2 regions of the Butyrivibrio sp. AE3004 genome follow, and region 2 is predicted to be linked to the other one. Evidence: riboswitches for the same ligand, from Rfam matches in the RefSeq annotation. Region 2 holds a riboswitch; the other holds the start of a gene.
The links. Region 2 has a riboswitch for FMN ahead of ribD (bifunctional diaminohydroxyphosphoribosylaminopyrimidine deaminase/5-amino-6-(5-phosphoribosylamino)uracil reductase RibD). Riboswitches for the same ligand answer to the same signal wherever they lie in the genome.
Positions count from the first base shown of each region.

Region 1 (4,955 bases), 2.4 Mb from region 2:
ATTTCTTTTACATCTGCTCTTTTTGCCAGTTCCGCTGCTTCATATATTGTCATATGTCTGTTCTCTTTTGCCTTTTGAAGCTTTTCCGGTTCTCCATACATACCTTCGCATATGAAAAGATCTGACTTTTCGGCATATTGAACTATGCTCTCTGTAGGTCTTGAATCCGTGACATATGTAATATGAATACCTTTTCGTGCTTCCCCAAGAACCATATCCGGAGTAAATGTTCTTCCATCCTCAGTGTGAATGGTTTCTCCTTTTTGCAAAGGATTCCAGTACTTTTGCTCAATCCCGTTAGCCCTGGCAGCTTCAACGTTAAACTTGCCGGTTCTGTCTAAATGCATTGAATATCCGTAACAGGTTATATTATGGTTTACCTTAAATGCATTGATTCTGAATTCCGGCATATCCGGAAGTGTCAGTTCATCACTCTCTTCGGTAATTTCATGATACTCAATCTTAAACGGCAATTCCGGAGCAATGGTCCTTAATGCCTTAACTACACGCTCCAGACCTTTGGGGCCAACTACCAGGAGGGGCTCCGTTCTTTCCGCATTTCCCATTGTAAGAAGCATCCCAGGCAATCCCGAGATGTGATCGGCATGATAATGGGTAAAGCATATCATATCTATCGGTTTAGGACTCCATCCGCTCTTTTTTAGTGCTATCTGTGTTCCTTCACCGCAATCAACAAGTATGCTTTTTCCGTTATATCGCACCATAAGTGCAGTAAGGTATCTGTTTGGCAGAGGCATCATTCCGCCTGTTCCAAGTAGACAAATATCAATCATTCGTTTTATTTCTCTTCCAGTATATTATTGCATCATCCTTGGGTTCATCGTAAAAGCCGGGTCTTACCCCTTCATTTACAAATCCCAGTTTTTCATATAGTCCTATTGCAGGAGCATTTTCGGCTCTGACTTCGAGTGTAAATGCCTCACATCCGATAGCCTTCCCACGAAGCAGGAGCTTATCAAGCATTAAAAAGGCGATGCCTTTTCCTCTGCACTCTTTTGAAACTGAGACATTCGTTATCTCTCCCTCACCGGAAATGTTACGAACCCCGCACAATCCTACAACATTCCCTGCCTTCTCGGCAACAATATATACTGTATCATCTCTTGTGCTTGCTTCAAGTAACTGTTTTTCGGACCAGGCCTCTTTACCGAGATTATCCTTTTCAAGCTCTGCTGCCGCTGTAATGTCTTCTGCCTTTAAATCTCTTATATAAATAGATTCGCCGGCACCCTTCTTTTTTCTGTCTGCAGACTTGGCTGTATCGGTTTTTCCACCTTCTGTTTTTTTCTCAGTCGCCTCGCGCTCTGCCTGTGATGCTCTCAAATACTCCGGTGCAAAGCTGTCTGCATCAGTAATCTTTCCTTCGCGCATGTAAACCTGTGCCAGCGAAGATATGGCAGATGCTCTTTGTCTGTTCATGTGTGCAGGTGCAAGAATGTAGTTCACTTCCAGAAGTTCTTCAAGCTGATCCCTGTACACAGGTATTCCATCCCCAAGAAGAATAACGGTCTTTCCGAGCATGTTCAGCTCTGCAGCTATTTCCTGCACAGAAACAGCTTCCTGGCTTTTTATTATTTTCATTGAAAAATAAGTTTCTTTGTACTTTTCATTTTCCTTTTCGGGAACAAATGAATAAATTCCGGTGTATACCTGATTTCTTCTGGCATCCATCATCGGACAAATCACGTATTCACTTCCGTAAAACTGATATGCCATTGCATCAAGTGTAGGCACGGCAATAAGAGGTTTGTCCATAGCAAGACAAAGTCCCTTGGCAGTAGCTGATCCTATTCTTAGTCCCGTAAATGAGCCGGGACCTGCCGAAACTGCCACCGCATCTATTGTTTTAAGATCAAGTGAAATTCTTTTTTTTATTTCCTCCATCATAGGAAGAAGCAATTCTGAATGGGTTATCTTATGTTGAATTGAGAATTCAGAGAGTAGTCTGTCATCCTCCATGACTGCAACGCTGCACACAAGCCCTGATGTATCTAGCGCAAGTATTTTCATATTTTATCTCTTATCTATCGTGCTAAGGGTAATTCGACGATAGTCTGTTCCTTTCTTAAGGTCCTTTTCAATACGTATTTCCATGTATTTTTCAGGTAATATTTCTTCAATAAGATTTGCCCACTCTATGAAGCACAATCCCTGTCCGTAAAAATAATCCTCGTATCCTATCTCATCCATCTCACTGACATCTCCGATTCTGTAGACATCAAAATGATAGAACGGGATTCTACCCTCATCATAAACCTGAAGTATTGTAAATGTAGGACTGTTAACAGGGCCTTCAATTCCCAATCCTGCTGCAACTCCCTGAGTCAGGACAGTCTTACCAACTCCAAGATCCCCGATCAGTGTATATACCGATCCGGGCGCAGCTGTTTCGCCTATTCGTTTTCCAAATGCGAAGGTTTCCTCCGCTGAGTATGTTTCTAATATTGTATTCATATTATCAGAATATTCCAGCAGTAAAAAAAAAGCAAGTCGCTCTATAAAAGGTATTGACGAAGATTATTACTGCTATATAATAAATCTAGAAAAATAATCTTCGGGGCAGGGTGTAATTCCCTACCGGCGGTGACTGTATTTCAGAAGTCCGCGAACCGCTCTTGCGGCCGATTTGGTGAAATTCCAAAACCGACAGTATAGTCTGGATGATAGAAGATGACGTTTTATTTTTGTCCCGAATCAGCATTCTTGTTGATTCGTTTTTGTTTTCTAAGGTAGAGCGTTCGTAGTCTGATCATTCTCCTCCCCGACAATAATCAGGAGGAATTAAACACCATGAAAAACAACTTAATAGCATCAATCGCAGAGAACTCACTTATTGTTGTGATTTTTGTTTTACTCATTGCAGTAACATTTATCGCAGCCAGGCTGGCTGAAAATTATGTAGCAAAAAAGTCAGGCACTGAAAATCCCGGCATGAACACAAGAAAAATCGTAATAATCGGTATTTTCTCAGCTATATCCGCAATACTTATGCTTTTTGAAATTCCGATGCCTTTTGCACCAAGTTTTTACAAGCTTGACCTTTCCGATCTTCCTGCAGTAATCGGAGGCTTTGCTTTCGGTCCCATGACCGGTGTTATGATAGAATTCATAAAAATTCTGCTCAATCTAATTATAAACGGTACTCAGACAGCTTTTATCGGAGAACTTGCAAACTTCATAGTGGGATGCAGCTATGTTCTCCCGGCTTCCATCATTTACATTTTCAGGAAAAATCGTCAGACTGCATTTATATCATGTCTGGCAGCTACTATGATAATCACCATTGTTGGAAGTTCACTGAATGCCTTCTATCTGCTTCCGGCCTTTGCAAAGCTTTACGGTATGCCACTTGATGCTCTTATAGGTATGGGAACAGCTATAAATCCCGCAATCAACAATATGTTTACATTTGTGCTTTTTGCTGTAGCTCCTATAAATCTTTTAAAAGGTGGTGTTCTCAGTGGAATAACAGTACTCGTTTACAAAAAGCTCAGTCCGGTTTTAAAAAATACCTCCTTGGTTCCCGACAGAAAAAGAGAAGCAGAATCTGAAGCATAAGCATTTCAATTTATATATTCTTTATCGTTTTTTTATAGCATAAAAATGGCGTCTTTATTGACTTTTATACATGTGACTTCTAAGATTAATCTATATCTTTGGTCACTAATAACTGTCAATGAGGCGCCTTCTTTATGAAAAGGTTGATTACAAAAAAATTGGTTCCCGGCATGGTTTTGTCGGATAACGTGTATGCTCATGATAACAACCAGCTGATATTACCAAAAGGATGTGTTCTTGATAATCAGACCATCACTAAGCTGTCTTTCTATTCTGTTCTGAATGTTCTTGTGGAAGATCCATCCGAAGACCTGCTTACACCGCAAGATAACAACAACAGATCATATGCTGCAAGCCTGAGACAAACCGCAGAATTCATTGAATTCAAAAAAGATTTTGAAAACTGTGCAACAAAATTCAAGGCCGGAATTGAAGAACTTATCAATGACAAAGAGCACTTTGACATTGATGCCATAATTTCGCCCATATATGGTCTTTTACGTAAAGGAAGCAGTTCCTCTAATCTTTTGGATATGCTTCATAGCCTTCGAAGCTATGATGATGCTACTTATGTACATTGTATTAGTGTTGCCATGATCTGCAATATCCTCGGTCAATGGCTAAAAATGAGCGAAGAGGATATCCTAACCCTTACAGAGGCCGGATTACTTCATGATATAGGCAAACTTCTGATTCCAAATGAAATAATAACAAAACCTTCTATACTTACCAATGATGAATATTCTGTAGTACAGACACACCCTGCTCAAGGTTATCTGATTCTTACAGACCTCGATCTTAGTGACCACGTAAAAAATGCAGCGCTTATGCATCATGAGCGCTGCGATGGTTCAGGCTATCCCTGCCATTTAAAAGGACCTCAGATTGATTTTTTCGCCAAATGTGTGTCCATTGCAGATGTTTATGACGCGATGACTTCTGCACGTGTATACAGAGATCCTCTTTGTCCTTTTATAGCTATCGAAATATTCGAGTCCGAAGGGCTTCAAAAATATGATACCAACGCCATTATGACCTTTCTGCAAAACATCGTTAACACATATCTTCTAAACAGAGTAAGGTTGAATGACGGCCGCGAGGGTGAGATAATTTTTATCAACAGAGCGCATCTTAGTAAACCCACAATTAAAATTGACAATGATTATCTGGACCTCACTCAACATCCTGAATTATTTATTGAGGAAATATTATAGTTTATCTAAACAAAAAACGTCGCATTCAGAATGCGACGTTTTTAATATCTATTAATTGCTAATCTATAATAATTCAATGATGACTTCAGGCAAATTTAAGTTTAAATTTCTGTAAGTCTCTGTCTGAATCAATCTTCTCAATCTGAGCTCCGAGTTCACGAA
Region 1 is NZ_JNLQ01000002.1:2,821,624-2,826,578, forward strand. It holds gene BV60_RS0115165 (ribonuclease Z) at 1-794, opposite strand, end outside; gene tsaB (tRNA (adenosine(37)-N6)-threonylcarbamoyltransferase complex dimerization subunit type 1 TsaB) at 787-2,031, opposite strand; gene tsaE (tRNA (adenosine(37)-N6)-threonylcarbamoyltransferase complex ATPase subunit type 1 TsaE) at 2,035-2,475, opposite strand; FMN riboswitch at 2,568-2,697, shown strand; gene BV60_RS0115180 (ECF transporter S component) at 2,812-3,579, shown strand; gene BV60_RS0115185 (HD-GYP domain-containing protein) at 3,714-4,793, shown strand; gene BV60_RS0115190 (UDP-N-acetylglucosamine 1-carboxyvinyltransferase) at 4,879-4,955, opposite strand, start outside.
Region 1: another riboswitch for FMN. It lies ahead of BV60_RS0115180 (ECF transporter S component); the one in region 2 lies ahead of ribD (bifunctional diaminohydroxyphosphoribosylaminopyrimidine deaminase/5-amino-6-(5-phosphoribosylamino)uracil reductase RibD).

Region 2 (4,955 bases):
ATAGCAGGCGATACAGGCCTTACAAAGGAATCAAAGCTTGTAAAGTGCGATATTGCTCTTGTGCCTGTAGGCGGTACGTATACCATGGATGCAAAAAAAGCTGCAGATCTTATAAACACAATTCGTCCGGAGTATGCCATACCTACACATTATGGAAGTATAGTTGGCAAAAAGACTGACGGACAGACCTTTGCCGGATATGTAAAGAGCCCTGTTATGGTTATAGAGAAAATACAGTATTTTGAATAATAGTATGATTTACCAAATAAAAATCCCGGGAAGGTTTAAGGAAATACCTTTTCGGGATTTTGTGTAGTTGTGCTTTAATTTGCAAAATCCGGGAATCTATCAACAAAATAATGGAAAGATGGACTATTCTGATGTATTTTAGTTATAAGAAAAGATGAACTGATCGGAGGAGGGCACAGCATGGAAATTACAGCTAAATTAGAGGGTCTTATTGAAAAAGCAAAGAGTGACAAGAGTCTTAAGGAAAAGCTTCTTAATACGAGAGAGTCTGAAAATCCAATTGCTGATTTTTGTGATATAGCAACTCAGAACGGTTTTCCTATGACGGTAATGGATATAGTTAATCAGGGAGAAGAGTTTTATGCGGAAATAAAGCGCAGCACAAACGGTGGTGGAGAAAACTCACCTGATCTTGATTTCCAGAATGATGAATACTCCATTTTTATGATGAGGCTTAAGGATCTGTAAATCATAGTAAATAAATATCAGGAAACGCCGGCTATTTTCATAGGAGAATAGTCGGCGTTTCTTGATTTAAATTAATTTTTTTAATGACCTACAACCTGGTAATCTTTGTTCCAGATAAGCTCAAGCCCGTCAAAAAGATAGGTGAGCTTTCCATCAGGATATAGGCTGATGAACTTACTTGTGATATCGGACGGATTATCCTTGGAATTGTAGAAAACACCGCCAATATCATTGTACCCCTGCCTGTCATAAACAAAACCGTCAATAGTGATCTTAGAAGGAAATGTTGATAAATCTGGCATGATCTGACTCCTTTATAATACTTATGGGTTGTCGTATCTTTGTGGGACATTCTAGCACATAATTGCCTAATTGTAATTGATTAAAATTAATTTAAAGTAAAGCATTGAGGTAAGCGGATTCCGGGAGAATTAACTTGCAGCCTATGACAAAATTAATGTATTTTTGCGTTTGGGGAGATATGTAATAATGTTTATTTGTGGTCGTTATTTCCTATCTATATTGACATGATATATTATGTGTACTAGAATTGAGTGCAATTGAATAACTATCTTCAGGGCAGGGTGTAATTCCCTACCGGCGGTATAGCCCGCGAGCCATTTGGCATGATTCGGTGAGATTCCGAGGCCGACAGTATAGTCTGGATGAGAGAAGAGTTTTGCTTATGATTAGGTATCCCTGGGAATATTTATGTTCTCGGGGATTTTTGTTGTTTGGGAGCCATATAAATTCATGAAGCGTATGACATGTCTTGGATAGGAATATTCAAGACATTTTTTTTTGGAGGAGACCTATGAATGATGAGTTTTATATGAAGAGGGCGCTTGAACTTGCAAGGAAAGGCGCAGGCTTTGTCAACCCCAATCCAATGGTGGGCGCGGTGATCGTAAAGGATGGAAAAATAATCGGAGAGGGGTATCATGAACGCTACGGTGAGCTGCATGCGGAAAGAAATGCTCTTAAGAACTGCAGTGAAAGTCCAAAAGGCGCGACTATGTATGTAACGCTTGAACCATGCTGTCACTATGGAAAAACACCGCCTTGTACTGAGGCAATAATTGAAAACGGCATAAGCCGGGTGGTTGTGGCATCACTTGATGTAAATCCACTTGTTGCGGGGAAAGGTATAAAGATTCTGGAGGAGCACGGAATATCAACATCTGTGGGGATTCTTAAGGAAGACGCTGACAATCTGAATAAGGTCTTCATCAAATATATTCGTACACGACTTCCATATGTGGTTATGAAATATGCAATGACTTCCGATGGCAAAATTGCGACAAAAACCGGAGCTTCAAAATGGGTAAGCTCGGAGGAATCAAGAAAGAACGTGCACAGGCTCCGCAGCAGACTTTCGGCAATTATGGTAGGAGTCGGAACAGTTATTTCGGACGACCCGCTTCTGACCTGCAGAATATCTGCTGATAGCGAAAATTCCGGAAATGAATACAGAAATCCCATAAGAATAATCTGCGATACAAACTTTTCCACTCCGATGGATGCACATGTGGTTTTGGATGCAAAAAACAATAAAACAATAATAGCAACCTGCTCAGAGGATGAAAGAAGGCAAGACTATTTTGAAAAAATGGGATGCGAGATTATCAGGGTATCAAAAAAAGACGGAGTAATAGATTTAAAAGAGCTCATGCAAATCTTAGGAGAAAGAGGAATAGACAGCATTCTTCTTGAAGGAGGAGCTACGCTCAATTACAGTGCGCTAAATGCTCAGATAGTAGATGAAGTACAGATATATATTGCACCGAAGGTATTTGGAGGTCATGCAAAGAGTCCTGTTGAGGGTACGGGAATAGAGATACCCGGTGATGCATTTTTACTTTCGCCGAGAAATGTATCCATGATAGGACAGGATGTTCTTATAGAAAACGAGGTGATTTATCAGTGTTTACAGGCATAATCGAGGAGATCGGCAAAATCAGGGCTGTTTCCCGTGGAAGCGCTAAAAGCCAGCTTGTGGTAGGGGCAAGGAAGGTTCTCGAAGATGTTCATCTTGGGGACAGTATTGCGGTAAACGGCGTGTGCCTTACTGTTATCAGCTTTGATAAAGAGAGCTTTACAGTGGATGTTATGAATGAGACTTACTTAAGATCAAGTCTTGGAAATCTTAGGATTGGAAATGAAGTGAATCTGGAAAGGGCAATGGCAGCAGGCGGACGTTTCGGAGGACATATAGTTTCGGGACATATTGACGGAACAGGAAGAATAAAGGGAACGAGAAAAGACGGAAATGCAGTGTGGTACGAAATAATAGCAGATAATAGCATTCTTAAGGGAATTGTTGAAAAGGGATCAATAGCTATAGACGGAATAAGCCTGACTGTTGCAGCAGTTACACCGATAAGTTTTTCAGTATCAATAATACCACATACTCTGGAACAGACTATTCTTAAGGATAAGCGCGCGGGAAGTACGGTTAACCTTGAGAACGATATTATCGGGAAATATGTTCAGGCTTTCCTTACAAAGCCAAATGACAATAATGAAAAAATATGGGAGGTATTGTATGGATAAAAAATTAGTGGAGCAGGCGCTTGAAGATTTACGACAGGGAAAAATCGTACTTGTTATGGATGACGAGAACCGGGAGAACGAGGGTGATCTTATATGTGCAGCTGAATTTGCATCTACGGAAAATGTGAATTTCATGGCTAGTAAAGGAAAGGGGCTTATCTGTATGCCTGTCAGCGGAAGGATTGCAGGAACGTTGGGACTTAATCCCATGGTTGATATCAACACGGATAACCATGAAACGGCTTTTACAGTATCTGTTGATTATAAAGAGACAACTACCGGCATTTCAGCAGCTGAGAGAGGTCTTACAGCCAGGATGATGGTTTCTGGCAAGGCAGATGCAGCTGATTTTAGAAGACCGGGGCATATGTTTCCGCTTGTCGCAAGAGAAGGAGGAGTACTTGTAAGAGGAGGGCATACCGAGGCAACCGTTGACCTGATGAGACTTGCAGGACTTAAGGAGTGTGGCCTTTGCTGTGAGATCATGTCAGAAGACGGAACCATGATGAGGCGAAAGGAGCTTGAGGCATTTGCTAAAGCAGAAGACCTTACCATGATTACTATCGCTGATATAGCAGAATACAGGAAAATCTATGAGAAGCTTGTCGAATGCGTATCTGTTGCGAAGATGCCGACGAAATACGGCTTTTTTACGGCTCACTGCTACATTAACAGGATTACCGGCGAGCATCATGTGGCGCTTGTGAACGGTGATATAGGAGACGGAAGAGATGTCCTTTGCAGGGTTCATTCCGAGTGCCTTACGGGAGACGTATTTGGATCCATGAGATGCGACTGTGGGCAGCAGCTGGAAAAAGCGATGGAAATGATCGCCAGGAACGAGCGAGGAATTCTTTTGTATATGAGGCAGGAGGGAAGAGGCATCGGACTTGTTAATAAGCTTAAGGCATATAAACTGCAGGACGGTGGCATGGATACTCTTGATGCAAACATAGCGCTGGGCTTTCCCGGAGATCTGAGGGAATACTACGTAGGTGCGCAGGTTTTAAAGGATCTGGGGGTTCGCTCACTTGAACTTTTGACCAATAATCCGGACAAGGTATATCAGCTTGAAGATTACGGGATGAAGATAAACAAGCGTGTTCCCATTGAGATAGAAGCAAATAGATTTGACATCTTTTACTTAAAGACAAAAAAGGCGAGAATGGGACATCTTCTAAGAGTTTGACCGGGTAATGGATCCGGCAGCTAAATATTGTGAGTCAGACAAAAAATACATTTTAGAAGAGGAGAATAAGAAAATGAAAGTGTATGAAGGAAAGTTAGTATCAAAGGATATCAAGGTTGGAATAGTGGTGGCCAGATTTAATGAGTTCATTACATCAAAGCTCTTAGGCGGTGCAATTGACGGCTTGAAAAGAGAAAACGTAAATGACGAGGATATAGAGGTTGCATGGGTTCCCGGAGCTTTTGAGATACCACTTATAGCCTCTAAAATGGCAGATACGGGTAAATATGATGCTATCATTTGTCTTGGAGCTGTAATAAGGGGGGCTACTTCACATTATGACTATGTTTGCTCTGAGGTTTCCAAGGGGGTTGCTCAGGTAGGACTTCAGGCTAAAATACCTGTAATGTTCGGAGTTCTTACTACAGATACGATTGAGCAGGCTGTTGAGCGTGCCGGAACCAAGGCAGGAAACAAAGGTTTTGAATGTGCTCAG
Region 2 is NZ_JNLQ01000002.1:383,027-387,981, forward strand. It holds gene BV60_RS0104720 (MBL fold metallo-hydrolase) at 1-249, shown strand, start outside; gene BV60_RS0104725 (Nif11-like leader peptide family natural product precursor) at 430-717, shown strand; gene BV60_RS0104730 (hypothetical protein) at 798-1,019, opposite strand; FMN riboswitch at 1,284-1,398, shown strand; gene ribD (bifunctional diaminohydroxyphosphoribosylaminopyrimidine deaminase/5-amino-6-(5-phosphoribosylamino)uracil reductase RibD) at 1,532-2,656, shown strand; gene ribE (riboflavin synthase) at 2,641-3,270, shown strand; gene BV60_RS0104745 (bifunctional 3,4-dihydroxy-2-butanone-4-phosphate synthase/GTP cyclohydrolase II) at 3,263-4,459, shown strand; gene ribH (6,7-dimethyl-8-ribityllumazine synthase) at 4,533-4,955, shown strand, end outside.